DNA from 4 places in the Streptomyces sp. NPDC048277 genome. Region 3 is predicted to be linked to each of the others. Evidence: riboswitches for the same ligand, from Rfam matches in the RefSeq annotation. Region 3 holds a riboswitch; each other region holds the start of a gene.
The links. Region 3 has a riboswitch for cobalamin ahead of AB0D85_RS07465 (cobalamin biosynthesis protein). Riboswitches for the same ligand answer to the same signal wherever they lie in the genome.

Region 1: linked by a shared signal. The riboswitch ahead of AB0D85_RS23375 (prenyltransferase/squalene oxidase repeat-containing protein) and the one ahead of AB0D85_RS07465 (cobalamin biosynthesis protein) in region 3 are both predicted to bind cobalamin.
Region 2: linked by a shared signal. The riboswitch ahead of metE (5-methyltetrahydropteroyltriglutamate--homocysteine S-methyltransferase) and the one ahead of AB0D85_RS07465 (cobalamin biosynthesis protein) in region 3 are both predicted to bind cobalamin.
Region 4: linked by a shared signal. The riboswitch ahead of AB0D85_RS50245 (ABC transporter substrate-binding protein) and the one ahead of AB0D85_RS07465 (cobalamin biosynthesis protein) in region 3 are both predicted to bind cobalamin.

The regions. Positions count from the first base shown of each region.
Region 1 covers NZ_JBEZLQ010000010.1:311,289-318,293, forward strand. The annotation lists gene AB0D85_RS23365 (CbiQ family ECF transporter T component) at 1-515, opposite strand, end outside; gene AB0D85_RS23370 (SCO2322 family protein) at 709-1,329, opposite strand; gene AB0D85_RS23375 (prenyltransferase/squalene oxidase repeat-containing protein) at 1,326-2,561, opposite strand; cobalamin riboswitch at 2,634-2,819, opposite strand; gene AB0D85_RS23380 (phosphotransferase) at 2,857-3,489, shown strand; gene AB0D85_RS23385 (hypothetical protein) at 3,601-4,632, opposite strand; gene AB0D85_RS23390 (XRE family transcriptional regulator) at 4,890-5,474, shown strand; gene AB0D85_RS23395 (FAD-dependent monooxygenase) at 5,514-6,932, shown strand; gene AB0D85_RS23400 (MBL fold metallo-hydrolase) at 6,993-7,005, opposite strand, start outside.
Region 2 covers NZ_JBEZLQ010000016.1:194,095-201,099, reverse strand. The annotation lists gene AB0D85_RS31585 (histidine phosphatase family protein) at 1-374, opposite strand, end outside; gene metE (5-methyltetrahydropteroyltriglutamate--homocysteine S-methyltransferase) at 489-2,798, opposite strand; cobalamin riboswitch at 2,955-3,176, opposite strand; gene AB0D85_RS31575 (IclR family transcriptional regulator) at 3,175-3,918, opposite strand; gene mhpD (2-keto-4-pentenoate hydratase) at 3,993-4,790, shown strand; gene AB0D85_RS31565 (acetaldehyde dehydrogenase (acetylating)) at 4,787-5,722, shown strand; gene dmpG (4-hydroxy-2-oxovalerate aldolase) at 5,719-6,723, shown strand; gene AB0D85_RS31555 (isocitrate lyase/phosphoenolpyruvate mutase family protein) at 6,776-7,005, shown strand, end outside.
Region 3 covers NZ_JBEZLQ010000002.1:608,537-615,541, forward strand. The annotation lists gene cobN (cobaltochelatase subunit CobN) at 1-955, opposite strand, end outside; gene AB0D85_RS07460 (cobyric acid synthase) at 952-2,484, opposite strand; gene AB0D85_RS07465 (cobalamin biosynthesis protein) at 2,481-3,422, opposite strand; cobalamin riboswitch at 3,522-3,664, opposite strand; gene AB0D85_RS07470 (hypothetical protein) at 3,819-4,046, opposite strand; gene AB0D85_RS07475 (inorganic phosphate transporter) at 4,066-5,304, opposite strand; gene AB0D85_RS07480 (lysozyme) at 5,479-6,258, opposite strand; gene AB0D85_RS07485 (class II aldolase/adducin family protein) at 6,456-7,005, shown strand, end outside.
Region 4 covers NZ_JBEZLQ010000050.1:9,918-16,922, reverse strand. The annotation lists gene AB0D85_RS50285 (GTP-binding protein) at 1-639, opposite strand, end outside; gene AB0D85_RS50280 (type B 50S ribosomal protein L31) at 636-893, opposite strand; gene rpmG (50S ribosomal protein L33) at 899-1,063, opposite strand; gene rpmB (50S ribosomal protein L28) at 1,138-1,374, shown strand; gene rpsN (30S ribosomal protein S14) at 1,374-1,679, shown strand; gene AB0D85_RS50260 ((2Fe-2S) ferredoxin domain-containing protein) at 1,802-2,191, opposite strand; gene AB0D85_RS50255 (ABC transporter ATP-binding protein) at 2,172-2,999, opposite strand; gene AB0D85_RS50250 (iron chelate uptake ABC transporter family permease subunit) at 2,996-4,009, opposite strand; gene AB0D85_RS50245 (ABC transporter substrate-binding protein) at 4,006-5,061, opposite strand; cobalamin riboswitch at 5,116-5,293, opposite strand; gene AB0D85_RS50240 (ATP-binding protein) at 5,349-6,239, shown strand; gene AB0D85_RS50235 (glucuronyl hydrolase) at 6,379-7,005, shown strand, end outside.

The sequences.
Region 1 (7,005 bases), on a different contig from region 3:
ACACCGGAGTCGGGGCGGCCCCGCAGCCGGCGGGCGGCGCGCAGCCGCTGGACGTCGGCGATGAGGTTCGGCGCGAAGGTGAGGGCGACGACCACGGCCACGCCCAGCTCGTACAGGGCGCCGGGGAGCGACTTGAGGAGCCGGGCCGGGTTGGCGAGCGCGTTCGCGGCGCCGACGCAGATCAACAGGGCGGCGATCCTGAGGCCGTCGTAGAAGGTGAAGACCAGCGCCTCGGCGGTGACCCTGCCGCCGAGCCGGATGCCCTGGGCCCAGTGCGGGAGGGGCACTTCGGGGAGGGTGAGGAGGGTGTGCGCACCGGGGACGGGCGAGCCGAGGACGACGGTGAAGGCGAGCCGGACGAGGAGCACGGCGAGGGCGAGCCTGGCGAAGGCGGAGTACGCGCGGGGCTGCTGCGCTCGGCCGCGGCAGGTGGCCACGACGTACCCGGTGACCGTGATGAGGAGGGCGAGAAGGAGGGGGTTGGTGGTACGGGACGCGGCAGCACCGAGGGACAGGGACCAGAGCCACCAGGCGCCGGGGTGGACAGCGGAGCGGCGCCGGTGCCGGGGGAGTTCCGCTCGCCCGCGCTTGCAGGGCGCCGCTGTGCAACCGGCGTGAGTGCAGCGCCCCGTAAGGGGCGCGGGGCTGAGACATATGCGGCTCCGCCGCGTGGGCGCGACCAGCCCCCACGTACCCGCACTGTGACGATCACGCATTCTTCCGCCGCCGTGCCTGCCAGAACGCCCCCGCAGCCAGCACCACGACCACCCCCGCCCCGGCCAGCAGCCCCACCGACGGCCCGCTGCCCGGCGTACCGTCCGTCTTCGCCGCCACCTTCTCCCCGCACCCCGTCTCGGGATACCCGGCGATCGCGCACAGCAACGCGTTCGTGTCGTACCGCAACGGCTTCGCCACCGCGGCCAGCGCCTCCGCCGACGTCGCGTCCCCGGTCACCACCGCGCACGCCGTCCGGCCCGCCGGCGGCTTCTCGCCGGACGGCGCGTCCGCCGTCGTACCGAAGTCGATGACCAGGGCGACCCGCTTCTTCCCCCGCACCGCGGGCGTGTCCGCGCAGATCGTGGCGAAGTCCGCCGTCCCGCGAGGCCGCGACGCGTCCGCCGAGTCCTCGCTCACCGCGAAGCGGAACCCCTCCACCGCACCGTCGGCGGGCTGCGCCGTCGAGGGGCCCTGCGTGGCGTACGTCCAGCGCGAGCCGTCCCGCTCCCAGAAGGACCAGTAGCGATAGCCGGCGGCCTGGGCCGGTCCCGCGGACTCCCAGACCAGGAGCGCGGTCACGAGCAGCAGCGCGGCCCGGCGGACGGCGGTCACAGCTGCCGCTGCTTCCGGCGGCCGCTGAACAGGAAGCCGATGCCGACGCCGGCGACGAGCCCCGTGCCGACGATCCACCAGACGCTGGTGCCGGACTTCTGCCCCGACTTCTGTCCCGACTTCTTCCCCTGCTGCTCCTCGGTGTGCTGCGCGGCTGCCGCCGGGGCCGGTCCCGTCGCGTTGAGCGCCGTCACCAGGTTGGTACCGCCGAAGTCGCGCGGGTCCGCGCCCATCGCGTGCGCCGCGAAGACCAGCTCGGCGTAGGCCGCGGGCCCGCTCTGCTTCGCCCACGGCGTGGCGTGGGCCTCCAGCCAGGCGTACGGCTTCTTCGCCTGCGCGGTCCAGCCCTGGGCCGCCAGTGCCACCACCGCGTCGGCGGTGTTGCCGTAGTCCGGCTGGGGCTTGGCACCGGCGAGCGCGGAGACGAGGTGCCCCTGGCCGGACATGGCGTCCGCGAGGTACGCCGCTCCGTTGCGTGCCACCTCCGCCGGGGTGAGCGCCTTGTCGGAGTTGGCGCAGACGTAGCCCTCCACCGGGGCCTTGCCGGCCGTCGTCACGAATCCCTTGCCGAGGGCGCCGAGCACCCCGGCGGCCGTCGCGTCCGCGTTGGCGGACAGTTTGCCGTCCTTGCCCGGCTGGTAGGCGAGGCCGCCGCCACTGTCCTGGTCACAGGGGATGGACCACGTGGCGAGCAGGCCGTACGGCGTCCGGTCCGCGCTCTCGTCGGCCGCCGTGAGCGCGCCGACGACCACGCCGGTGGAGTTGGTGTCGCTGGGCATGCCCGCGGCGTAGCCCCAGCCGCCGTCCTTGTTCTGCCGCGCCTTCAGCCAGGTCACGGCCTTGCGTACGGCGTCGTCGTGCCCGCCGACCGCCTTCAGTGCCTGTACGGCGGCGGCCGTGCTGTTCGTGTCGACGGTCACCTTGGCGTCACAGGCGGCCGTCGGCTCGGCGCGGAACGCGGCGAACGAGCCGTTCGCGCACTGCTGCCCGGCCAGCCAGTCCACCGCCTTCCCCGCCGGGGTCACCCCGACCGTGCGCTGGGCGAGCAGCGCGAGCGACTGGCGCCAGACGCCGTCGTACCGGGGGTCCGTGCTGCCGTACAGCCCCGACGGGAGCACCGCCGAGGCGGACGGGGACGGGGCGTCGGCGGCCAGCGCGGTCATCGCGGGTGCGGCGGCGCCGATGACGGCGGTGGCGGCCAGCACCGCGGCGCTGCGGCGGAGCACGTTCATGGTCGGCGGGTGCCTCTCCCTGTGGGGGAGCCGGGCAGCACGGGACACCCCGGCGGCTCGGCTCCGTAAACCTCGACGGTGCCGTGCGACGGCGGGTGCCGGCGCACATGAGCCGATCAACGTCCCGGACGGGGCGGTCCGGCTCACCGTCGGTACGACGGCTCACGGTTGCGGGTCAGCGCCGGTTTTGCACCGGCTTCCCCCCGTACGGGTGATGACGACCCGGCTACTTTACCGGCCGTCAACAGGAAGCTGGGAGGCGGCTGTGCGAAGACCGCTTCGTTATGGTCACGCCATGACGGGGAGACTGCTCGGCTCGGGCCGCTCGGCCGACGTGTACGAGATCGACGAGGCGTGGGTGCTGCGCCGTGACCGCGACGGCTGGGGGGACGCGGCCGCCGAGGGTGCGCTGATGACGTACGTACGGGAGCACGGATACCCGGCGCCCCGGGTGCGGCTCTCCGGGTCCCGTACCGACCTGGTCATGGAGCGGCTGACGGGGCCGACCATGCTGGCGGCGCTCCTCGCGGGCGAGCTGGGCGCACAGGAGGGCGGTGCGCTGCTCGCCTCGCTGCTCCGGCGGCTGCACGCCGTACCCGGGCGGGACCCGGCCGACGCCGGCTCACGCGTCCTGCATCTCGACCTGCATCCGGACAACGTGATGCTGACCCCCGACGGACCGAGGGTCATCGACTGGTCCAACGCCGAGAACGGACCGCCCGGCCTCGACTGGGCCATGTCCGCGGTGATCCTCGCCCAGGTCGCGGTGGACGAACTGCCGTTGGCCCGTGCGCTGCTGGTGGCCCTGCGGCGGCGTGCGGCCAATCCGACGATGAGCCGTCGCGAGATCGAACTGCTCGGTGAGGCCGAGAAGTTGGTACGTCGGCTGGCGGGGTTCCAGTCCGGTGGGGTTCGGCAGCGCCCCTAAGGGGCGCTGGGGGTACCCCCAGCCGAAGGCTGGGGGAGGAACTGCGCGACCGGCCACGACGGTGCCGCAGGGGATCGACGGCAGCGGCGCGCGGTATCCGAAGCGGCGCGCTCAGGCCGCGGTCGCGAAGGGAACGACCGTGGCGGACAGGTGGCGGGCCATGCGGCGCAGGGTGTCGTCGCAGGCGGCCGGGGTGTCGCCGACCGCCGCCCAGAGGGCGAGGCGGTCGGCGGTGGTGGCGTGGGGGCCGGCGGTGACCTGGTTGCCGGTGTGCTGGGTGAGGATCATGCGGTCGGCGCCGGGTTCGCGGGCCGCGTCGGGGGAGAGGTCCAGGTGTTCGAGGCGGCCGGTGGCGGCCGGGTAGGCGAACTGGATCGCGGCCGCCCGCTGCCGGGTGGGCGTGGTGTCGGGCAGTTCGCCGGTGGCCAGCGCGGCCGCGGCCTGTGCGAGGTCGACGCCGGTGGCCCGTCTGACCAGGAGCGGGATCAGGTCGCCGGGCAGCCGCGGGGTGACGTCGGTGACCCGGGGGCCGCGGTCGGTGAGCCGCAGGCCGATGTGCAGGACGCCCCGGGTGACACCGAGGGCGTGCACGGTGCGGTCGACGGCCAGGCGCAGGAAACGGTTGTGCAGCAGCCCGTCGTGGGCGTGCACGGTGTGCCGCAGCGGCTGCCGGGCGGGCGCCGGGCCCAGGGTCGTCCGGGTGAGCGCGGCGATGCGGATCTCGCCGTCCAGGACGACCGTCTCGGCGCAGACGCGGGGCGGACCGGGGTCGTCGACGGGGACGGTGCCGCCGGTCAGCAGCGCGCGCAGCGCGGCCGGGTCGGCGCAGACGGCGGCCGTGGCGAGGGAGGTGCCGGGCAGCCCCAACTGCCCGGCGATCCTGGCGGCGGCGACCGTGTACTCGCCCGAACAGGTCAGCACACCGCGGACCCGGTGCCGGGCGGCGAACCGCACCACCGCCGATGCCGTCGCCCCGTCCTTGCCGGGGTCCGCCGCGAGGTGACCGTCCAGGTGCGGACGTGCCCAGTCGGGCGGCGCGGCGTCCACCAGCACCACCGGGCGGGCCGCCGCGATGCGCGTCAGCACGAACTCGTCGTACTCGCACCGGCGACCGGCCCCGAGGAGCAGGACAGGCTGCGACATCGGTTCGCCTCACCTTCTGGGGAGGAGGCGGGGCGGCTGGTCGCCCCCGATGCCGCTCCCCCATGGGCGGCGCCCGGGGCGGGTCGGTTCGACCGTGGCCTGGCGACGTGATCCTTTCCTGTCGGACCGTCACATGTCAACGATTGCTGCCCAATTCCGCAGTGGTCCTTGTCATGTCTGGTGGGTGACACGGGTGATTCGATAGCCTCGCGTCTGCTCGGCGAACCGACCAACGACGCGTGTCCAGGGGGACCTTGGTGAGTGACGCCCATGCCCCGCTGACCGGCGTGCTGTCCCGGCTCGGGGAGCTGACCGGACGCCCCGGCAGGCTGTCCGAGGCACTGGACGTGGCCGACCTGTCGTACCGCACCGGGATCCCGGTCGGGACCGTCGCCGAACTCCTCGCCGGCCGCGCCGCACCCGAGGTGGAGCTCGCCGAACGGGTGCGGCAGCGGCTGGACTTCATCCGCGAGAACCGGCGCAGACCGGACGGCAAGCGGTACTCCCTGGGCGAGCTCGCGGCCATCGCCGGCACCAGCAGGCAGTGGCTGAGCGAGTGGCGCAAGAGCGGCCTGCCGAGCCTCGAACACACCGACCGGCTACGGCGGTTCTTCGGCCTGCCGGCCGGCTTCTTCACCGCCGACGAACCCGAGGCGCTGTACGAGGCGCTCCAGCCGGTGCTGCAGGGCCTGGAGGCCCAGGCCGACCCGCTCTCCCGGCTGCGCGAGAGCGGCCTGGTCCGGCTCGCCGCCCGTGCCCCGCAGATGAACCCCCGGCAGCTCGCCACGCTCGCCGACCTGGCGGAGATGATCATCACCTCCGAGGGCGCGGCAGCCAACTGAGCCTTGAAACGTCCGAGCACCCGGAAGGTCTCAGCACCCATGCCTGACAGAGCAACCGCAGCGGGCCGTCGTACCGCGATCGTCATCGGCGGCAGCACCGCAGGACTGCTCACCGCCTCGGTCCTCGCCACCCGCTTCCACGAGGTGACGGTCGTCGAGGCCGACCGGCTGCCCGCGGGCCCCGAACCCCGCAAGGGCCTGCCGCAGGCCCGGCACGCCCATCTCCTGTGGTCCGGGGGCGTGGCCGCCCTGGAGGACCTGCTCCCGGGCATCACCGGCGAACTGGTCGGCAAGGGCGCCGCGTTGATCGACGTGATGAAGGACCTGGTGAGCAAGGCGCCGTCGGGGCAGTGGTTCCGGCGGTTCACCGACTCCCGGCACAGCATGATCGTGTGCAGCCGGGACCTGCTGGACGCGGTGGTCCGCGCGGACGTGCTCGGCCGGCGGGGAGTGACGCTGCGGGACGGCATCCGGGTGGCGGGCCTGGTGGGCGACCGCGACCGGGTGACCGGGATACGCCTGCCGGACGGGAGCGGACCGGGCGTCCTCCACGCCGACCTGGTGATCGACGCGAGCGGCCGGGCCTCCCGGACGCCGGCCTGGCTCACGGAGCTGGGCCTGCCGCCGGTCGTGGAGCGTGTCGTGGACGCCGGGGTGGCCTACGCCAGCCGCGTCTACGAGGCCCCGCCCGCGACGACCGCCCTGCCCCGCTACCCGGTCGTGAACGTCCAGGCCGACCCGCGCAACGCCCCCGGCCGCGGCGGGATCCTGATCCCCGTCGAGGGCGGCCGCTGGCTGGTCACGGTCTCCGGCACCCGGGGCGGCCGGCCGACCGCGGACCCGGCCGAGTTCGGGCACTTCGCGCTGACCGGCCTGAAGGACCCGATCATCGGCCGGCTGATCGCCGACGCCAAGCCGCTGACCGACCCGGTGACCACCCGCAGCACCGCCAACCGCCGCCGCTACTACGAGAACGCCCCCGCCTGGCCGGAGGGGTTCGCGGTGGTCGGCGACGCGGTCGCCGGCTACAACCCGGTCTACGGCCACGGCCTCTCGGTCGCCGCGCAGAGCGCCCTCGCGGTCCGCGAGGTCCTCGGCGGACACGGGGCGGACGCTCGGGGCACGGCCCGCCGCATCCAGCGCGCGGTGGCCCGGCCGGTGGGCAACGCGTGGAACCTGGCGGTGGGACAGGACGCGTACTACCCGGGCGCGGCACCGCAGCCGCCGACGGCGGTGGAACGCCTGCTCACGGCGTACGTCGACAAGGCGGTGGCGGCGGGCTCGGAGAACCCGCGCGCGCTGCACGGCCTGCTGGACGTGATGAGCCTGTCGACACCGCCGACCCGCCTGTTCGCGCCCGACATGCTCTGGAACATCTTCTTCGGGGGCCGCAAGGGCCCGCTGCGGGAGGCCCCGCTGTCGGCGGCGGAGCGGGCAGCGGCGGGACTGGAGGAGTAAGCGAGCCGAAGGGCCCGCAAAGGGACGCTCAGCAGGGGGCGGCGCCCCCTGCTGAGCGGATCACACCGCCACG
Region 2 (7,005 bases), on a different contig from region 3:
CTGCCCGTCAGGTCCAGCCACTCGGTGACCCGCGCGCGGAACTCCCGTACCGACTCGCCCCCGTGGGGCGCGGCCCCCGGGTCGGACAGCCACCGGACCAGCGCCTCGGGCTCGGCGGCGCCGACCTCCTCCAGCGTCCGGCCCCGCCAACGTCCCGCGTCCAGGCCGGACAACGCGAGTTCCGCCGAGGCGTCGAGCCCCAGCGCCGCGGCCGTCTCCCGGCAGCGCACGCTGGGGGAGCAGACCGCCCGCCCGGCGCCCGGCAGGGACAGCGCCACCGCCTCGGGGTTCTCGATCGAGTCACCGTCGTCGAAGCGGGCCCGCCGCAGGGAAGGAGTGATCGCCGGGGCTATCAGGATGACTCGGCAGGTCACGGGGTGGTTCCTCCTAGGTCGTCCAGGGCCGTCCAGGGCCGTCCGGGGCCGTGCACCGGGTCCGGGTGCAGGACGCGCACGACAGTACGCCGTCCGGCACCCGGACCAGGGCCGCTACAGCTCCGCGCGCACCTCCCGCGCCGCCGCGACCAGGTTCTCCAGGGACGCCCGCACCTCGGGCCAGCCACGGGTCTTCAGCCCGCAGTCGGGGTTCACCCAGAGCCGTTCCGCGGGGATGGCCGCCAGGCCGGTCCGCACCAGGGCGGCAGCCTCGGCCGCGCTCGGCACCCGGGGCGAGTGGATGTCGTAGACACCGGGGCCGGCCTCGCGCGGATAGCCGTGGGCGGCGAGTTCACGGGCGACCTGCATGTGCGAGCGGGCCGCCTCCAGGCTGATGACGTCCGCGTCGAGGTCGTCGATGGTCCGGATGATGTCACCGAACTCGGCGTAGCACATGTGCGTGTGGATCTGGGTGTCCGGCCGCACCCCACCGGTCGTCAGGCGGAACGCCTCGGTCGCCCACGCGAGGTAGGCGGCCCGGTCGGCGGCCCGCAGGGGCAGGGTCTCGCGCAGTGCGGGTTCGTCCACCTGGATGACGGAAGTCCCGGCGGCCTCCAGGTCGTTGACCTCGTCGCGCAGGGCCAGGGCGACCTGGCGGGCGGTGTCGCCGAGGGGCTGGTCGTCGCGCACGAACGACCAGGCCAGCATGGTCACCGGGCCGGTCAGCATGCCCTTGACCGGGCGGTCGGTGAGGGACTGGGCGTACGACGTCCAGCGCACCGTCATCGGCTCGGGACGGGAGATGTCGCCGGCCAGGATCGGCGGCCGGACGTACCGGGTGCCGTACGACTGTACCCAGCCGTGCCGGGTGGCGAGGTAGCCGGTGAGCTGCTCGGCGAAGTACTGGACCATGTCGTTGCGTTCGGGCTCCCCGTGCACCAGGACGTCCAGACCGGCCTTCTCCTGGAAGGAGATCACCTCGCCGATCTCCGCCTTGATGCGCTCCTCGTAACCGGCCGTGCCGATCCGGCCCGCCCGCAGATCCGCTCGGGCGGCGCGCAGTTCGCCGGTCTGCGGGAACGAGCCGATGGTGGTTGTGGGCAGCAACGGCAGCCGGAGATGGGCGCGTTGGGCGGCGGCGCGTTCACGGTACGGATAGGAGCGGCGGGCGTCGAACGCGGTGACGGCGGCCGCGCGGGCCCGGACGGCGGGGTCGTGGGTGATCGGTGAACCCGCCCGGGAGGCCAGGTCGGCGCGGTTGGCGGCGAGTTCGGCCGCGATGGTGTCGGTGCCCCGGTCGAGGCCCCTGGCGAGGGTGACGATCTCGGCGGTCTTCTGCTTCGCGAAGGCCAGCCAGCGCAGGATCTGCGGTTCGATGTCCCGTTCGGCCGCCGCGTCCAGCGGCACATGGAGAAGGGAGCAGGAGGCGGCGACGTCGACGCGGTCGGCGAGGCCCAGCAGGGTGCCGAGGGTGGCGAGGGACGCGGACAGGTCGTTGACCCAGATGTTGCGGCCGTTGACGACCCCGGCGACCAGCCGCTTGCCGGGCAGCCCGCCGACGGCGGCGAGGTCGTCGAGGTTGACCGCGCCGGCCTCGGTGAAGTCCAGGGCCAGCCCCTCCACCGGGGCTTGGGCGAGGACGGGCAGGGCCCCACCGAGCCGGTCGAAGTAGGAGGCGACCAGCAGCTTGGGCCGGTCGGTGAGGGCGCCGAGGTCACGGTAGGCGCGGGCGGCGGCGTTCAGTTCGGCCGGGGTGCGGTCCTGGACCAGCGCGGGCTCGTCGAGCTGCACCCACTCGGCGCCGGCCGCCCGCAGATCGGCGAGCACCTCGGCGTACACCGGCAGCAGCCGGTCGAGGAGGGTGAGCGGGTCGAAGCCGGCGGCCACGCCGGGCGCCGGCTTGGCGAGCAGCAGATAGGTGACGGGGCCGACCAGGACGGGCCGGGCGGCGAGACCCAGGGCGAGGGCCTCCTTCAGCTCGGCGACCTGCTTCGCCGAGTCGGCCGCGAACGCCGTGTCCGGGCCCAACTCCGGTACCAAGTAGTGGTAGTTGGTGTCGAACCACTTCGTCATCTCCAGCGGCGCGGTGTCCTGGGTGCCGCGGGCCATGGCGAAGTAGCCGTCGAGGGCGTCGGCGTCGACGGCGTTCCGGTGCCGCTCAGGGATCGCGCCGACCATGACGGTGGTGTCGAGGACGTGGTCGTAGTACGAGAAGTCACCGGTCGGCACCTCGTGGATGCCGGCCCCGGCGAGCTGCCGCCAGGTGCGGCGGCGGAGTTCGGCGGCGGTGGCACGCAGGGCGTCGGCGGTGACCCGGCCCTGCCAGTATCCCTCGATCGCCTTCTTCAGTTCCCGGGCGGGCCCCTGGCGGGGGTAGCCGTACACGGTGGCCCGGGCTGCCGCGGCTGCGGACTTGCTGGTCACGGAGATCTCCTTCGCGAGATGAATCCCTGAGATCCCGGACGACGGGACGAGAGCGCGAAGGGGCGACGAACCGAACGGCAACGGCCGTACGCGACCGTCCGTCCGATGTGTGCGCCGACCCGCCCTCGAGGTCACCGGGATGTCCGCGCACGAGTGGTTCGCGCACGGGCAGTTGGCAGGTCTTCGGACTCGCGGGCACGCCCTCCCTCCGGAGGACACCTACTGACCGTCGCTTCCCAGCCCCTGTACGTCGGGGCCAGTGCGTATGACGGCGTTCGTTCCCACTCACCGCTGCGGGGCAGTCCCGGATTCCCACCGGGTTCCCTCTTACGACGTCCCGTCTGGAGGACGGGACGAACCAGCTGCGGGGGCCAGCCTAGCGCGCCCTCTCAGAGGTGCGGGGAACCGTCCGCAGTGCCCGTGACAGGCCCAGTGCCGCCGTCCGCACCGCGGGGGCGAGCTGCGCCGGGCGGAAGCGGCCGCACGGCACCGCCACCGACAGCGCGGCCACCGCGGTCGGCCCGTCGAAAACCGGCGCCGCGATGCAGCTGACGCCCGGCGCGGCCTCTTCCTCCTCGTAGGCGAGGCCCGCGACCTGGGCCTGTTCGACGGCCGTGCGCAGCCGGGCGGGGTCGGTGATCGAGTGCGCGGTGAGCCGGGGGAGCGGGGCGGCCAGCACCTCCTCGACCAGTTCGGCGCCCGAGAACGCCAGCAGGGCCTTGCCGACCCCGGTGCAGGTCAGCGGGAGCCGGCCGCCGATCCGGGACGGCAGCCGCAGTACGTCGTGGCCGTGGATGCGCTCGACGTAGACCACCTCGTGGCCCTCGCGCACCCCCAGGTGCACGGTCTCGCGCGTGGCCTCGAAGAGGTCCTGGAGGAACGGCAGCGCGGCCTCGCGCAGATCGTGCCGGCGCGGCACCAGCGACCCCAGCTCGAACAGCGTCCCGCCCAGCCGGTAGCTCTCCGCGTCCCGCTCCAGCAGGCCGAGCCGGACCAGGTCGGCACAGAGCCGGAACACGGTCGTCTTCGGGAGCCCGGTCCGCGCCGCCAGTTCCGTCAGGCGGAACGCACCGCCGTTCGGGCGGTAGCACTCCAGGACTGCCACTGCCTTGTCGAGCATATTGCCCTGAGAGCTGTTCCGTGTCATGGAACATATTTTGCCGCACTCCCCAGCACACACCTATACCTGTCGGCATGAACACCGACCTCGTGACCAAGGTGGCCGACGTCCTGGCCGACGCCGTGCGCACCGGCACCCCCTGTGCCCCGGTCCGCGCGCTGCTTCCCGAGGGCGACATCGAGACCGCGTACGCGGTGCAGCGGCTGCACGTCGAGCGGGGTGTGGCCGCCGGCCGGCGGCTCGTGGGCCGCAAGATCGGGCTGACCTCGCCCGCCGTGCAGCGCCAGCTCGGGGTCGGCCGGCCCGACTTCGGGGCGCTGTTCGCGGACATGGCGGTCGGCGAGGGCGAGCCGGTCGCGGCCGGCCGGCTGCTGCAGCCCAAGGTCGAGGCCGAGGTCGCCCTGGTCCTGGCCGCCGATCTGCCGCACCGCGACCCCACCGTCGCCGACCTGCTGCGGGCCACCGCCTTCGCGCTGCCCGCGCTGGAGATCGTGGACAGCCGGATCGCCGACTGGGACATCACCATCGTCGACACCGTCGCCGACAACGCCTCCTGCGGCCTGTTCGTCCTCGGCGGCACACCCGTTCCGCTGGACCGCGTCGACCTGCGCGGGGTCCGGATGACGCTGGCCAGGAACGGCGAGACCGTCTCCCGGGGCACCGGCGCCGACTGCCTCGGCAGCCCGCTCACCGCCGCCCGCTGGCTCGCCGCCACCCTCGCCGCGCACGGCGACCCGCTGCGGGCCGGCGACATCGTCCTGACCGGCGCGCTCGGCCCGATGGCGGCCGCCGCCGGGGGCGACGAGTTCACCGCACACATCGAAGGCCTCGGCACGGTCGGGGTCACGTTCGCCACCGAGGGAGCAGCATGACCACCAAGGTCGCCGTCATCGGGTCCGGGAACATCGGCACCGACCTGATGATCAAGATCCTGCGGCTCTCCGAGAGCCTGGAGATCGCCGCCATGGCCGGCATCGACCCGGACTCCGACGGACTGGCCCGCGCCCGCCGCCTGAAGGTGGCCACCACCCACGAGGGCGTGGACGGCCTGGTCGCCCTGGACGCCTTCGAGGACGTCTCGATCGTCTTCGACGCCACCTCCGCGGGCGCCCACCGCCGCCACGACGAGGTGCTGCGCGCCCTGGGCCGCAGGGTCGTCGACCTCACCCCGGCCGCGCTCGGCCCGTACGTCGTCCCGCCCGTCAACGGCGACGCCCACCTCGACGCCCCCAACGTCAACATGGTCACCTGCGGCGGCCAGGCCACCATCCCGATCGTCGCCGCCGTGCACGCGGTCACCCCCGTCCACTACGGCGAGATCGTCGCCTCGATCTCGTCCCGCTCCGCCGGGCCCGGCACCCGCGCCAACATCGACGAGTTCACCGAGACCACCTCCGCCGCCATCGAGAAGGTCGGCGGCGCGGCCCGCGGCAAGGCGATCATCGTGCTCAACCCGGCCGAACCGCCGCTGATCATGCGGGACACCGTGCACTGCCTGGTCGGCGACTGCGACGACGCGGCAGTGACGGCCTCGGTGGAGGAGATGGTCGCGCGCGTGCAGACGTACGTCCCCGGCTACCGCCTCAAGCAGAAGGTGCAGTTCGAACGGGTCGCCGCCGACGATCCCCTGAGCACCCTGGCCCCCGGCGGCGACGCCGTGAAGGTGTCCGTCTTCCTGGAGGTGGAGGGCGCCGCCCACTACCTGCCCGCCTACGCGGGCAACCTCGACATCATGACCTCGGCCGCGTTGCGCACCGCGGAACGCATGGCCGCACACCGCACCTCGGAGGTGGCGTCCCGATGACCCGTCTGTACGTCCAGGACGTCACCCTGCGGGACGGCATGCACGCCGTCCGCCACCGCTACACCGTCGACCAGGCCCGCACCATCGCCGCCGCCCTCGACGCGGCCGGAGTCCGCGCGATCGAAGTGGCCCACGGCGACGGGCTGTCCGGCTCCAGCGTCACCTACGGCGTCGGCGCGCACACCGACTGGGAGTGGATCGAGGCGGTCGTGGGCGCCGTACGGCACTCCATCCCCACCACCCTCCTCCTCCCGGGCATCGGCACGGTCCACGACCTCAAGCAGGCCCACTCCCTGGGCATCCGCTCGGTCCGCATCGCCACCCACTGCACCGAGGCCGACATCTCCGCCCAGCACATCGCCGCCGCACGCGAGCTGGGCATGGACGTCGCCGGGTTCCTGATGATGTCCCACCTCGCCGAACCCGCCGAACTCGCCCGCCAGGCCAGGCTGATGGAGTCCTACGGCGCGCACTGCGTCTACGTCACCGACTCCGGCGGCCGTCTGACCATGGACGGCGTCCGCGACCGCGTCCGCGCCTACCGGGACGTCCTCGACCCGGCCACCGGACTGGGCATCCACGCCCACCACAACCTCGGCCTGGGCATCGCCAACTCGGTCGTCGCCGTCGAGAACGGCGTCACCCGCGTCGACGCCTCCCTCGCGGGACAGGGCGCCGGGGCCGGCAACTGCCCGCTGGAGGCGTTCGTCGCGGTCGCGGACCTGATGGGCTGGGAGCACGGCTGCGACCTGTTCCCGCTGATGGACGCGGCCGACGACGTCGTACGACCGCTGCAGGACCGCGAGGTGCGGGTGGACCGCGAGACCCTCACCCTCGGCTACGCGGGTGTTTACTCCAGCTTCCTGCGGCACGCCGAGGCCGCCGCCCGCAGGCATGGCCTGGACACCCGGGCGATCCTCGTCGAGGTGGGCCGCCGCAAGCTGGTCGGCGGGCAGGAGGACATGATCACCGACATCGCCCTGGATCTCGCCGCGGGCTGACACACCCCGTCGGGCGGCCGCGTTGTCAGTGCCGGCTGACACACTGATCGACGTGGACACCCAACGCCGAGAACTGGCCGCACGCTTCGTCGAGTTGCACCGGGAAGGCTGCTTCCTGCTGCCCAACGCCTGGGACGCGGGAAGCGCCCGCGTCCTGGAGTCGGCCGGCTTCCCGGCCGTGGCCACCACCAGCGCGGGCGTCGCCTTCTCCCTGGGCCGCCCGGACCACGACTACCTCGACAAGGAGTCCGAAGGCGAGCGGGTCGACCGCGCGACCATGAT
Region 3 (7,005 bases):
GTACGGCGATTCCGGCGACGCGTCCGGCCCGCTCGGGGTCGGCAACATACACCGGGACGTCGTCCGGACCCTGCTCCTTGAACGAGAACGGCACGGTGATCAGCCGTCCGTCGAACTCCGGGATCGCGACCTGCATCGCCGCGTCCATGGGGGAGAGGGCGGCGTCCGACTCGTCCCAGGCGGAGTGCGAGGAGGTGAGGCAAAGGCCTTGCAGGACAGGGATGTCGAGGTCGGCGAGGGCGCCGATGTCCCAGGCCTCCTCGTCGCCGCCGGCCGAGGCCTGCGACGCGTGGGTGCCGCCCGCGGCCAGCACGGTGGCCACCAGCGCGTCGGCCCCGGCGAGGATCTCGTACAGCCCGGCATCCGCCCCGCGCAGCGAACCGCAGTACACCGGAAGGGCGTTGGCGCCGTGCGCCTCGATCGCGTCGCACAGGGTGTCCACGAAGGCGGTGTTGCCGCTCAGTTCATGGGCCCGGTAGAAGAGCACGCCGACCGTGGGACGGCCCTCCTGGATCTCGTACGAGCCGTGCACCCCGAACTCGGGCATCTTCTGCGGCTCGACGAACCCCTCGCCGGTCAGCAGCACGGTGTCGGACAGGAACCGGGCCAGTTCGGTGAGGTTGGCGGGCCCGCCCTCGACCAGGTACCTGAGGGCCTCGGCCACCACGCCGGCCGGCACCGACGACTCGGCCATCAACTCGGCGTCCGGCACCGCCTCGCCGCCGAGCAGCACGGTCGGGATCCCGGCGGCCTTGAGCACGGCGAGCCCGTCCTCCCAGGCACGCCTGCCGCCGAGCAGCCGTACGACGGCGATGTCCGCGCCCTCGATGAGCGCGGGCAGTTCCGCCGTGACGTCGATGCGCGTCGGATTGCCGATCCGGTAGTCGGCACCGGAGGCGGCCCTGGCCGCCAGCAGATCGGTGTCGGCGGTCGACAACAACAACACTGTGCTCATGCGGGCGCTCCCGGTGGAATGAAAGGCAGTCCTTGCGGCGCGCCCGACTCGATGAGCCGCCAGAGCGCGTCCGTGTCCGCGTGCTGTTCGATCAGGTCGCCGAGCCGGTCGAGCTGCTCCTCGCGCAGCGCGGCGAAGGAGGTGTCGGGGGCCGGCACGAACCGGCGGCCCGCGGCGGCCGCCACCTCGCGCAGGAACGCCCGCCGGAAGCCGTCCGACTCCAGCGAGCCGTGCCAGTGGGTGCCCCAGGTCTGTCCGACCCGGCACCCGTCCAAGCTGTGTCCTCTGCCATCGGAGATGAACGCGTCGCCTCCGGTGACTTCGGCGACCCCGTGATGGATCTCGTACCCCGAGACCCGTTCACCGAGTGCCTCCCCCTCCGGCCGGGTAAGGATCTTCTCGGGGGCGAACCGGACCCTTAGGGGCAGCACCCCGAGGCCCTCGACCTGCCCCCGCCGGCTCTCGACGTCGTCCTCGATGTGCTCACCGAGGATCTGGAAGCCACCGCAGATACCGAGGACGGGCCGGTGTTCGGCGGCCCGGCGCCGCAGCGCGTCCGCGAGCCCGCGCTCCTGCAGCCACTCCAGGGCCCGGACCGTTCCCCGGGTCCCCGGAATCACGACGAGATCGGCGTCGGCGAGTTCCTCCGGCCGGTCCACGAACCGCACCACGACCCCGGGTTCGGCGGCCAGCGCGTCCACGTCCGTGAAGTTGGACATCAGGGGGATGGCACAGACGGCGACCCGCAGTACGTCCTCGCCGACGGGGGGCGCCGTGTTCGACTCCCGTACCGTCCCGCGCAGGGAGACCCGGAGCCCGTCCTCCTCGTCGATGCCGAGGCCGTGCCGGAAGGGGAGGACGCCGTACGTCCGCCGCCCGGTCAGCCCGTGCAGCATGTCGAGCCCGGGTTCCAGCAGGCTCACATCCCCCCGGAACTTGTTGACGAGGAACCCCGCGACGAACTCCTGGTCCTCCGGCGAGAGCAGCGCGACGGTCCCGAAGAAGGAGGCGAAGACGCCCCCGCGGTCGATGTCCCCCACGACCAGCACGGGGAGCCGCGCATTGCGCGCGATCCCCATGTTCACGATGTCGGTCCGGCGCAGGTTGATCTCCGCCGGACTGCCCGCCCCCTCACAGATCACCGCGTCATACGTGCCCCGCAACTCGGCGAGACAGTCGAGCACGGTCCCGAGCAGCTTCTGCTGCCGCCCGCCGTGATAGCCACGCGCACTCAGTTCGCCGACCGGCTTGCCGAGCAGGACGACCTGACTGCTCTGCTCGCCACCGGGCTTGAGCAGCACGGGGTTCATCAGCGCGGTCGGCTCGACCCGGCAGGCCTGCGCCTGCATGGCCTGCGCCCGCCCGATCTCGGCGCCCTCGCGCGTCACGAAGGAGTTGAGGGACATGTTCTGCGCCTTGAACGGCGCGACCTTCACACCCTGCCGCACCAGCCACCGGCAGATACCCGCGGTGACGACACTCTTGCCGGCGTCGGAGGTGGTACCGGCGACGAGGAGACCACCGTTCATGACGTACGTCCCTTCCCGACGAGGCGCGCGGCGACGGTCACGCCGAGCGCGAGCAGACCGACGCGACGGGACAGCCGTACCGCCCGCCGGATGTCCGCGACCTCCACGGCCCGCCCCTTCCGATTCAGCACGGGCCGGTGCTCGACCCGCCCCGCATACGACAACGTCCCCCCGAGCCGTACCCCCAGCGCGCCCGCGAACGACGCCTCCACGGGCCCGGCGTTGGGACTCGGATGCTTGGCCGCGTCGGCCCGCCAGGCCCGTACGGCGCCCCGGGCGTCACCGCCGGCGACCGTCGCCAGCACGGCCGTCAGCCGCGCCCCCGGCCACCCGGCCACGTCGTCCAGCCGCGCGGAAGCCCACCCGTACCGCCGGTACCGGGCCGACTTGTGCCCCACCATGGCGTCCAGGGTGTTGACGGCCCGGAACCCCACGAGCCCCGGCACGCCTGCCACGGCCCCCCACACCAGCGCCCCGACGACGGCGTCGCTGGTGTTCTCGGCGACGGACTCCACCACGGCCCGGGCGATCCCGTCGGCGTCCAGGGCCTGCGGATCCCGTCCGCACAGATGCGGCAGCCGGGCGCGGGCGGCCTCGACGTCACCCGCCTCCAGGGCACGCCCGATGACCCGGGCCTCGCGGGCGAGCGAAGTGCCCCCGACGACGGCCCAGGTGGCGGCGCCGGTGAGGGCGACGGAAGCGGCGGTGGACGGTCGTACGACCCGCTGGGCCAGGGCCCCCAGGGCCACGGCGCCGCCGGCGCACACGGCGGTGTGCAGCGCGCCCCACCCGCGGTGGTCCCGCCACAGCACCCGCTCCACGGCCCCGGCCGCCCGTCCGAACGCGGCGACCGGATGCCCCCGGCGCGGATCGCCGAGCAGCAGATCACCGAGAAGGCCGGCGGCGGCGCCGTACGCGAAGACGCGATCGGCACCCATCGGCTCAGCCGACCGCGGGGTCGGGTACGGGCCGGGTACTGCACCTCGAACGGCAGCCGCGCATGGCGTTGTGTCCTCACTCAGGGTGTCCGCGCCCTGGTTCGACGAGACCGGCGGTGAGAGTTCCTGGCTCCCGGGGATTGCTACCCCGGTGACAGTGGCGGGACCGCGCCGGATTCACACCGGCTTCCTCTCTTGCCGCCGTACATGGCTCCGGAAGTCCACCACGCCCCCGGAAGACCCGTCAACCTGCCGTTGACCTGTGCGGGGAGAGTGTGCGAAGGCCCACATCCGGTGGGCTGACGGTGGCTCATCGGGGCCCCTGGGACATGCCGAAGGCTCCTGACCCGACCATGTCGGACAGGAGCCTTGCCGGCCTCGGAGTTCCCGGCTGCGTCAGGCCTTCGCCACGATCAGGTGGATGCCGTACGCCACGGCCGCCGCGCAGCCCGCGAAGCAGACGTAGGCGGCGGTGACGGCCGGGGCCGCCGAGTTGCCCTGGGCCGTGGCGCGGGCGCGAGCCGAGAGGCCCTTGATGCCGAGGGTGAAGAGGGCCACGAGGCCCACGGTGGCCACGAGGCTGACGCCGAAGACGGAGCCGATGGCTGCCCAGTCGATGCTCATGTTGGTTCTTCCTCGGGGGTCAGACGGTGGCGGCCGGGTCGGTCGCGGGAGCGGCGGGGGAGGGGATCGTGGCGGTGAGGCCGTCGGTCACCGTGACCGCGGGCGGGGGCGTGACCGCGGCGATCGCCGCGGTGACCACGCCGGCCGGCTCCTCGGCGGCGGTGTCGTTGACGTTGCCGCTGTCCACGACCTCGCGGCGGGAGAGCTTCCAGATCGCGGCGCTGGAGGCCACCAGGAAGACGGCGACGACCGCCGTGCCCCAGTCCCCGAGTTCCGTCACGGACTCGGCGAGCGCGCCGACCAGCGCGGCCGCCGGGAGGGTGAGCAGCCAGGCGACGACCATGCGGGTCGCGGTGGACCAGCGGACCGTGCCGCCCTTGCGGCCCAGGCCCGCGCCCATCACGGAACCGGAGACGACATGCGTCGTGGAGAGGGAGAAGCCGAGGTGGGAGGAGGCCAGGATGGCGGTGGCCGCGCTGGTCTGGGCGGCGAAGCCCTGCTGCGGCTGAAGGTCGGTCAGGCCCTTGCCCATGGTGCGGATGATGCGCCAGCCGCCGATGTAGGTGCCGAGCGCGATGGCGAGACCGGCCGAGAGGATGACCCAGGTGGGAGGGTTCGAGCCGGGGGCGATGGAACCGCCCGCGATCAGCGCGAGCGTGATGATGCCCATCGTCTTCTGCGCGTCGTTGGTGCCGTGCGCGAGCGAGACCAGGCCGGCGGAGGCGATCTGGCCGGCGCGGTAGCCCTTGCGGGTCGCCTCGTCGTCGGCGTTCTTCGAGAGCGCGTAGGAGAAGCGGGTGGAGAGCATCGCCGCGAGGCCCGCGACCAGGGGAGCGGCCACGGCCGGCAGCAGGACCTTGGTGACGAGCACGTCGCCGTGGACGGCGCCGAACCCGGCCGAGGCGACGGTGGCGCCGACCAGACCGCCCATGAGGGCGTGCGACGAGCTGGAGGGCAGGCCCACCAGCCAGGTCACGAGGTTCCAGAGGATGGCGCCGACCAGGGCGGCGAAGATGACCTCGGGGCGTATGCCGTTCTCGTCGACGAGGCCCTTGGAGATCGTGTTGGCGACCTCCACGGAGAGGAAGGCGCCCACCAGATTGAGTGCGGCGGACATGGTCACCGCGATCTTGGGCTTGAGCGCGCCGGTCGAGATGGTCGTGGCCATCGCGTTGGCGGTGTCGTGGAAACCGTTCGTGAAATCAAACGCGAGTGCGGTTACGACCACAATCGCGAGGATCAGCGAGAAGCTTTCCATTTACCCAGGCAATCTTTAGAAGTCATCGGTCGTTGGACAGTAGGCAACCTGAGTGAACGGAAGATGAACTGGGATGGTCTCTGTGGTGTCCTGGATCGGCTTTGAGGTGCCCATGGGCGGGAGCGACCGAGGCCGCCGTCCCGGTTCCGGTCCGGCGGCCCAGTCGCCCCTTGGTCAGTAGCCCTTGGCGAACGACTTCAGTCGGCTCGCCGACCCGTTGAAGAGATTCTGGTCACCCGGCAGGCTGCCGCTGTTGTCGTACTGCCAGAAGGTCCAGGACGACCAGCCGGCCGGCAGCGAGCCGGCGTCCGCCGAGCCGTGGCGGGCGATCCACAGCGCGTGGTCGGCGGCGAAGGCGCTGCTGCCGCCGGTGCACAGGTTCCACCAGTGGGTGGTCGTGTAGATCACCGGCCGCCGGCCGGTCTCCCGCTGCAGCTCGTCGCTGAAGGACCTGATCCAGCCGACCATCTTGGAGGTGCTCAGGCCGTAGCACTTGTGCTTCTTGTCGTACGGGTCGTACTCGACGTCGAGCGCGGGCGGCAGCGTCCAGCCGTCCGCGGTCCAGGTGCCGCCGTGGCTCACGAAGTACGCGGCCTGCTGGGCGCCCGACGACTGGTCCGGCAGGGCGAAGTGGTACGCGCCCCGCATGATCCCGGCCTTGCGTGAGCCGTTGTACTGCTGGCTGAAGTACGGGTTCTGGTAATTGGTGGACTCGGTCGCCTTGATGTAGACGAACCTGGCGCCTTTCGCCTTGGCGCTCGACCAGTCGACGTTCTTCTGGTGCGAGGAGACGTCGTGCCCCTTCGGCAGGCTTGCCACGGATGCCGGTGTCCCGGCGAACGCGGGCGCGGTCCCCGCGAGGGCGAGTGCCACCACGGACGCTGCGAGGACACGGGCGCGGACGCGGTGGCGGTGGCGGTGGCGACGGCGGGACGGAATGCGGTCACAGGCCATGTTTCCCCCCGGAATGGCGACGTGTACGAAAAATCGGTCCAGAGAGTATTGGAAGATCGACGTATGATCGGCGATCTTCGGCCAAGCATGGAAATGAAGCCTTTTACGGTGGTTTGCGCCCTACTGGATTCGGGACGTCCGGCCTAAAGTGCCCTGCCGTGCAGGCCGGTTGAGGCGTCGGCTGACAGGATCGTGCCATGGCTGAGCGGTGGCGGGACGAGCGTGGCGGACGGGCTGAACGGGGCGGCGCACAAGGTGTGTCCGAGCCGCGAAGGAGGGATGTACGCGCGGAGGAGGCCGACGCCTGGCGGGAACTCGTCGCCACGGCCCGCCGCACGGTGACCGACGGACTGGTCGTCGGCACCTCCGGCAACGTCTCGGTCCGCGTCGGCGACACCGTGCTGGTCACGCCGTCGGGCGTGCCGTACGACCGGCTCACCCCGGACGACGTGACAGGCGTGGACCTCACCGGCCGCCAGGTCCTCGGCGCTCTGGTCCCGACCAGCGAACTGCCCATGCATCTGGCCGTCTACGGCAGCACCGACGCCGGCGCCGTCGTCCACACCCACGCCGTCCATGCGACGGCCGTCTCGACCCTGGTCCCCGAACTGCCGGCGATCCACTACATGTCCGGGGCCCTCGGCGGCGCTGTCCGGGTTGCCCCGTATGCGACGTACGGCACCGACGAGTTGGCCGAGAACATGCTCCGCGCCCTGACCGGCCGCTCCGGCTGCCTCCTCCAGAACC
Region 4 (7,005 bases), on a different contig from region 3:
ACCGTGACTCTCCACGGGTACCGGTCGTGCGCCGGGCGTGAGCTGGGCGAGCAGCTCGCGGTCGCTGTCGTCGGCGCACTCGCCGTCCGCCGCACCGGAGCCGCCCTCGACGAGGGCGAGCACCGTGGGGTACTCGAGCTGCCGGGCGAAGGTGTCGGCGACGGTGCGCTGGTCGGTGGGAGCGGCGGCGAGGCCGGCGTCGGCCAGGTCGTCGCCGTTGCACAGGTACGGCAGGACGAGTGCCGGGTCGACCGCGGTGGCGACCCCGGTCAGCGCCAGCGGTCCGCCCGCGTCGGCGATGACCGCGGCCATGGCCTGGGGCTCGACGGAGTCCCACAGTTCCACGACGGCCAGCCGATAGCGTCCCTCCTGTGCGAGCCGCATCAGTTCGGGGACGAGGTCCTCGCGCAGGGCGCAGCACGCGCAGTCGTTCACCAGGGGTGCGTCGCCGCTGCCCAGCAGACCGCCGCCGTCGCGTACGGTGCGGTGCACAGCGCTGTCGACGGCGCCTGTCAGGTCGTGGTGCAGTGCGACCGAGCCGGGGACCGTACGCAGGATCTCCTCGACGGCGGCCCGGCGGGCGTCGGCGTGCAACCCGGCGACGATCGCGACCGGCAGCCGCGCCTCTCCCCCGCTCACGGCTTCCTCCCTGCGCGGCCGTAGCGCCGCTCGAAGCGCTCGACCCGCCCCGCCGTGTCCAGGACACGCTGGGTGCCGGTGTAGAAGGGATGGCTCGCCGAGGAGATCTCGACGTCGATGACCGGGTAGGTGTTGCCGTCCTCCCACTCGACGGTCTTGTCGCTGGTGGCCGTCGACCGGGTGAGGAAGGCGTAGTCGGCGGCGCGGTCGCGAAAGACGACCGGCCGGTACTCCGGGTGGATTCCGGGCTTCATGGCGTTCAGCGCTCCTCTCGGAAGTCGACGTGCCGGCCGGCGACCGGGTCGTACTTGCGCAGGGTCAGCCGGTCGGGGTTGTTACGGCGGTTCTTGCGGGTCACGTAGGTGTAGCCGGTGCCGGCGGTGGACCTCAGCCTGATGATCGGGCGCAGTTCGTTACGGGCCATGGACGACACCATACAGGAGATTGATTTTCATTTTCATTTACGGCTACCGTGTGGCCACCACGCAAGGAGGAAACATGTCCGCCCACTGCCAACTCACCGGCCGCCGGCCCTGCTTCGGCCATCAGATCTCGCACTCGCACCGGCGTTCCAAGCGCCGCTTCGACCCCAACATCCAGCACAAGCGTTACTGGCTGCCGAGCGAAGGTCGCCATGTCCGGCTCACTCTCTCCGCCAAGGGCGTCAAGACCGTCGACACGATCGGCATCGAGGCGGCCGTGGCCCGCATCCGCGCCCGGGGAGGGAAGGTCTGATGGCGAAGCAGAGCAAGATCGCGAAAAATGAGCAGCGGCGCCTCGTCGTGGCCCGGTACTCAGCGCGCCGTGCCGAGTTGAAGGCGATCATCTCGTCGCCCCGGACACCCGACGACGAACGCGCCGCCGCTCAGCGTGAACTGCGCCGACAGCCCCGCGACGCCAGCGCCACCCGCCTGCGCAACCGCGACTCCGTGGACGGCCGTCCCCGCGGCCATCTGCGCGCCTTCGGCCTGTCCCGCATCCGCGTACGTGAAATGGCCCACGCGGGCGAACTCCCCGGCGTGACCAAGAGCAGTTGGTGAACAGGACGTTCCCGATGTTCTCGCGGTGATCGTGACGCCTGTGCCTGACTCTGCGCACACGCGCAGAAGGCAGGTCAGGCTCCGATCATTCGGAGCGCCGCGCCAGAACTACGAAGTCCCGGTCATCGTGTTCGCCGGGGCGGTGTGAAGACGTAGAGGCCGAGGATGTCGGGGCAGGGGGCGACGCCGGGGCCGCCGGCCTGAACCCAGGCGGCGATGTCCTCGGTGGCGTCCGGGTCGTTGACGAGGCCGAGCCAGACCGGGCGGGCGCCTGCGGCGCGTGCGGCCGCGGAGGGCTGCACGACGATCACGTTGGCGTGTTCGCACACGTCGAGGCAGTCCGAGACACGTACGGGGGCGCTCTCGGCCAGACGCGCGACCTGCCTGTCGTGATCGATGCCGGACACTTTCCGGGTTCCGCAGCAGCAGTCCCGGCAGACGACGATGCGACAGGGTGTCGGTGCGGCGGGGGTGTGCTCGGTACGTCGTTCTTCAGGTTGCCGTCGGGGCATCGCTCGGCGCGCTCCTCTTGGGGTTCGGGGGAGATCCGTCCCGGGCGGCCGGGCGCAGGAAACGGATCACGGGGTGGCCGTGGTCGTGGGTGACCTCGGCCCGCACGCCGTAGACCCGCTCGATGAGGGCGGGTGTCAGGACCTCGGCCGGGGTGTCTTCCGCGACGACTCGGCCCTCGCGCAGGACGAGCAGGCGGTCGCAGTACATCGCGGCGAGGTTGAGGTCGTGCAGGGCGATGACGGTGGTGACCGGCAGGCCGGCGATCAGTTCCAGGAGGTCGAGCTGGTGCTGGATGTCGAGGTGGTTGGTGGGTTCGTCGAGGAGGAGTTCGCGGGGTTGCTGGGCGAGGGCGCGGGCGATCTGGGTGCGCTGGCGTTCGCCGCCGGAGAGGGTGTGCCAGGACTGGCCGGCCCGGTCGGTCAGTCCGGTGCGCCGCAGGGCCTCGGTGACGGCTGCCGCGTCGGCCGTCGTCGGGGGTGTCCAGGCGCGGCGGTGCGGGACGCGGCCGAGGGCGACGACGTCTCGGACGGTCAGTTCGGTCTGGGTGTCGGTGTGCTGGGCCACGGTGGCGATACGGCGGGCGGTGGCACGGCGGCCGACCTCGGTGAGCGGGCGGCCGTCCAGGGTGACGACTCCGGCGGTGGGGGCGAGGACCCCGGCCAGCAGCCTCAACAGGGTCGATTTTCCAGAGCCGTTGGGGCCGAGGATGCCGACGGTGTCGCCGGGGCGCAGGGTGAGGGTGACGCAGTCGACGACGACCTTGTCTCCCAAGCGCCGTACGACACCGTCCGCGTGGAGGCTGGTCATGCCCTGCTCCGTCCGCGGTAGAGCACGGCCACGAACGCCGGCACGCCGATCAGGGACGTCACCACGCCCACCGGGACCTCCTGGGGGTCGAGGACGGTTCGGGCCAGGGTGTCCACCCACACCAGGAAGACCGCCCCGGTCAGGGCCGTGACCGGCAGGAGGCGAGCGTGGCCGGCGCCGGTCAGGGCGCGGGTGACGTGCGGGAGGACCAGACCGACGAAGCCGATCGCGCCCGCGCAGCTGACCAGCGCGGCGGTGAGCAGCGCGGTCGCCGAGAGCAGGACCAGGCGGGTACGGGCGACATGGACACCGAGTCCGGCGGCGGCCTCGTCGCCGAAGGCGAAGGCGTCCAGAGTACGGGCGTACCCGAGGCACACCGTGAGGACCACGGCGAGCACGACGGCGCACAGCAGCACCTGCCCCCAGTCCGCGCCGGTCAGCGAGCCGAGCAGCCAGAACAGGACGCCCCGGGTGGTCTCGGCGTCGGCGGAGGTCAGCACGATGAAGGAGGTCAGCGCGGAGAACAGCTGCATGGCGGCCACGCCGGACAGCACCACCCGGTCGGTGCTGCCGCCGAGGGTGTGGCTGAGCAGCAGCACCAGGGCGAAGGAGAGCAGCGCGCCGAGGAAGGCGCCCGCCGACAGCGACACGACGCCTCCGCCCACGCCGAGTACGACGACGGCGACCGCTCCCGTGGACGCGCCGGAGGAGACCCCGAGCACGAACGGGTCGGCGAGCGGATTGCGCAGCAGCGACTGCATGACCGCGCCGCACACGGCGAGTCCGGCCCCGCACACGGCGGCGAGCAGGGTGCGCGGCATCCGCAGGTTCCACACGATGCCGTCCCGCAGCGGCGCCAACGTGCTCTCGCCGAGCCCGAGATGGGCCGCGACGGACGCCCAGACGTCACCGGTGGAGATGTCGGCGGGGCCGATCGTCACCGCCACGGCGATCGACACGAGCAGCGCGAGCAGGCCCCCGCCCGCCGACAGCAGGGCACGGACGCTCACTTGGCGAGCCCGAAGTCACGCAGACCGGCTGCGACCTTCTCGATCCCTTCGACCGTGCGGATGGACGGGTTCATGGCCTGCCCGCTCAGCAGGACGTACCGCTTCTTCTTCACTGCGGTCAGATTGCGGGTGGCGGGGTTGGTCTCCAGGTAGTGGATCTTCGCCTTCGCGGTCTCCGCGGTCTGCTGCTTGCGGGTCAGGTCGCCGATGACGATGACATCGGGGTCGCGGTCGGCGACGGTCTCCCAGCTGATCTGGGGCCACTCGTCGTGGGTGTCGGCGAACGCGTTCTTCGCGCCGACGGCACGGGTGATGGCGCCGGGCGCGCCGCAGCAACCGGCCAGGTAGGGCGACTGGGAGTTGGCGAACCAGTACATGAGGGACACGTCCGAGGCGTGCAGTCCGGCGGTGGCCGTGCTCACCCGCTTCTCCAGTGAAGCCACGAGCGTCTCGCCCCGCTTCTCGACGTCGAAGGCGCGGGCCAGATCGCGTATCTCGCCGTACACGGCGTCGAGGGTGAGGGGTGTGGAGCGCGATCCGTCGCCGCCGCTGTCGTTGTCCTTGCCCTCGGAGCAGTCGGACGGCGAGACGTACGTGGGCACGCCCAGCTTCTCGAACTGCTCGCGGGTGGCGACCCCGCCCGTGCCGAGGGTGGAGACGAACGAGGCGGTGACGAAGTCGGGTTCGGCGTCCAGGACCTTCTCGAAGGAGGGGTTGTTGTCGGCGAGGCGCGGCACGGACGCGTTGGCCTTCTCCAGGCCCTTCATCACCGGGTCGGTCCAGGTGGCCGTACCGGCCATGCGGTCGGCCAGGCCGAGGGAGAGCAGGATCTCGGTGGTGCCCTGGTTGAGGGAGACGGCCCGCTTCGGGGCCGACTTCAGGGTGACCTTGTCACCGCAGTTGTCGAGGGTGACCGGGTATCCGGCGGCAGCGGTCCGCCCTGTCTTCGCGTCGTTGTCGCCGCCGGAGGAGCCGCAGGCGGTGAGCAGCAGGGCGGAGGTGAGGAGAAGCGCCGGGGTGCGCAGAACGGCGGGGGTGCGGAGCACGGGCATGCCTTTGGGGTCGGGGCTCGTACGCGGAGCCTGGCCTACGGTCGTCCCTCCGCGCCGGGGCGCGAAGGTGCCAGCAGGTCTTCGGACTCGGGTTCGTCCGGCCGGGGCGCCTTCCCGGTCTCCCAGTGGCATGCGTACCCCGCCCGTCCCCCTCACCGCTGCGCGTCAGCTCCGGATTCGCACCGGATTCCCTGACCACGGATGTGGCACGACTGGCTCTGAGAGGTTATCAAGATCGGCCCGTGATCGGATCGTGGAGGGCCGGTCGGGGGCTGCAGGATGGGGCCGTGCCGAAGAACCCGCCCGAGTCCATGCAGTACCACCTGCGCCGGCAACTCAACGCCCACGCGACCGAGCACTGGCCGCAACTCACCCGGGTCCACGTCCGATTCCGAGCCGGATTCGCCTATGTGGACGGCGAGTTGAGGGACGGCGAGCGGCTGCCGCTGTGCCGCCTGCGCTTCACCGGCGTCCTGCACACCTGGGGCTTCGCCCGCTACGACGCGGGCAGCGACGGCTACCGGGACGACATCCTCTCCAGCGGTCTGCCGGCCGGCTCGGCGGAAGAGGCCCTGGACTGCGCGGGCGGCCTGTACCTCGCACCTCACCCGCCGGGCGGCCCCGGGCCGACGCGCGTGCCGACGGGACTCGTGCTCCTCGTGGGCCCACCGGCCTCCGGCAAGACCAGCTTCGTACGGGCACTGATCGCGCATGGCCGGATCGACGAGGGCGCCGTGGTCTCCAGCGACGAGATCCGCGCGGAACTCCTCGGTACCTCACCCGGCGACGTGGCCCCCGACGCGGCGGACGCGCGAATCTTCGAGGAACGCGACCGCAGGATCGCCGCCCGGCTCGCCGCAGGACACACAGCGGTCGCCGAGTCCACGAACGTCACCCCACAGGCACGCACCCGGCTCATCGCCATCGCCAGGCGCTTCCACGCCCCGGTGACCATGCTGCGATTCACCCCGGACCTCGGCACTCTTCTCCGACAGCACGCGGAGCGCGGCCGCACCGACGTCACCGCCGCGGACGTCCGCGCCTACGCCGCGGTCATGGCCCGTCACGCCGGGGCCGACCAACTGCGCGCCGAGGGCGCGGACGCCGTCCACGACGTCCCCGGGCGCCTTCAAGGAGCCACGCCCACGGAGGCCGCGGCGCACTTCTCATTCGCCTGACGAGGCGACACATCCAGGCTCACCCTCCCGCGGGTTCAGATACATGAATATTGAACACGTGCATGTACATTCCGTCGGGTGGCATGCAAGACTCCTCCAACCCCCGTGCACCACAGTCCAGTTGGAGAGGCAGGCAGTCATGTCCATCTCCCGGCGGGCCGTGCTGGCCACCGTGGGCGGCGCCGCAGCCGCCTGCGCCTCCGCGCCTCCGTCCGCGCACGCCCAGACAGGGACCGGCCAGGTGCCGGCCGTCACCCTGCACGCCCTCACCGCCGCGGCCGACTACGCCGCGGACAAGGTCCGCGCCGTCGCACCCGGCGTGGACGGGTTCCCCCTCGCCACCAAGTTCGAGAAATGGGTCTACTCCCAGGACGGCGGCTGGGTCGGCGGATTCTGGCCCGGCACGCTGTGGATGTGCTGGCTCCACACCAAGGACGACTTCTTCCGCGACCTCGCCCTCGACTCGGCCAGCGGACTCGCCCCCCGCCAGTACGACACCAGCACCCACGACCTGGGCTTCCTGTTCACCCCGTCCTGGATCACCGCATGGCGGCTGACCGGTGACACAACCTGGCGCGACGGCGCCGTCCAGGCCGCCCGCACCCTCAGTCGCCGCTACAACCCCCACGGCCGCTACATCCGCGCCTGGGGCGCACTGGACAGCCCGACCAACGCCGGGCGCATCATCATCGACACGATGATGAACCTCGATCTGCTCCTCTTCGCCACCGAGCAGACCGGCGACACCACCTACCTCGACATCGCC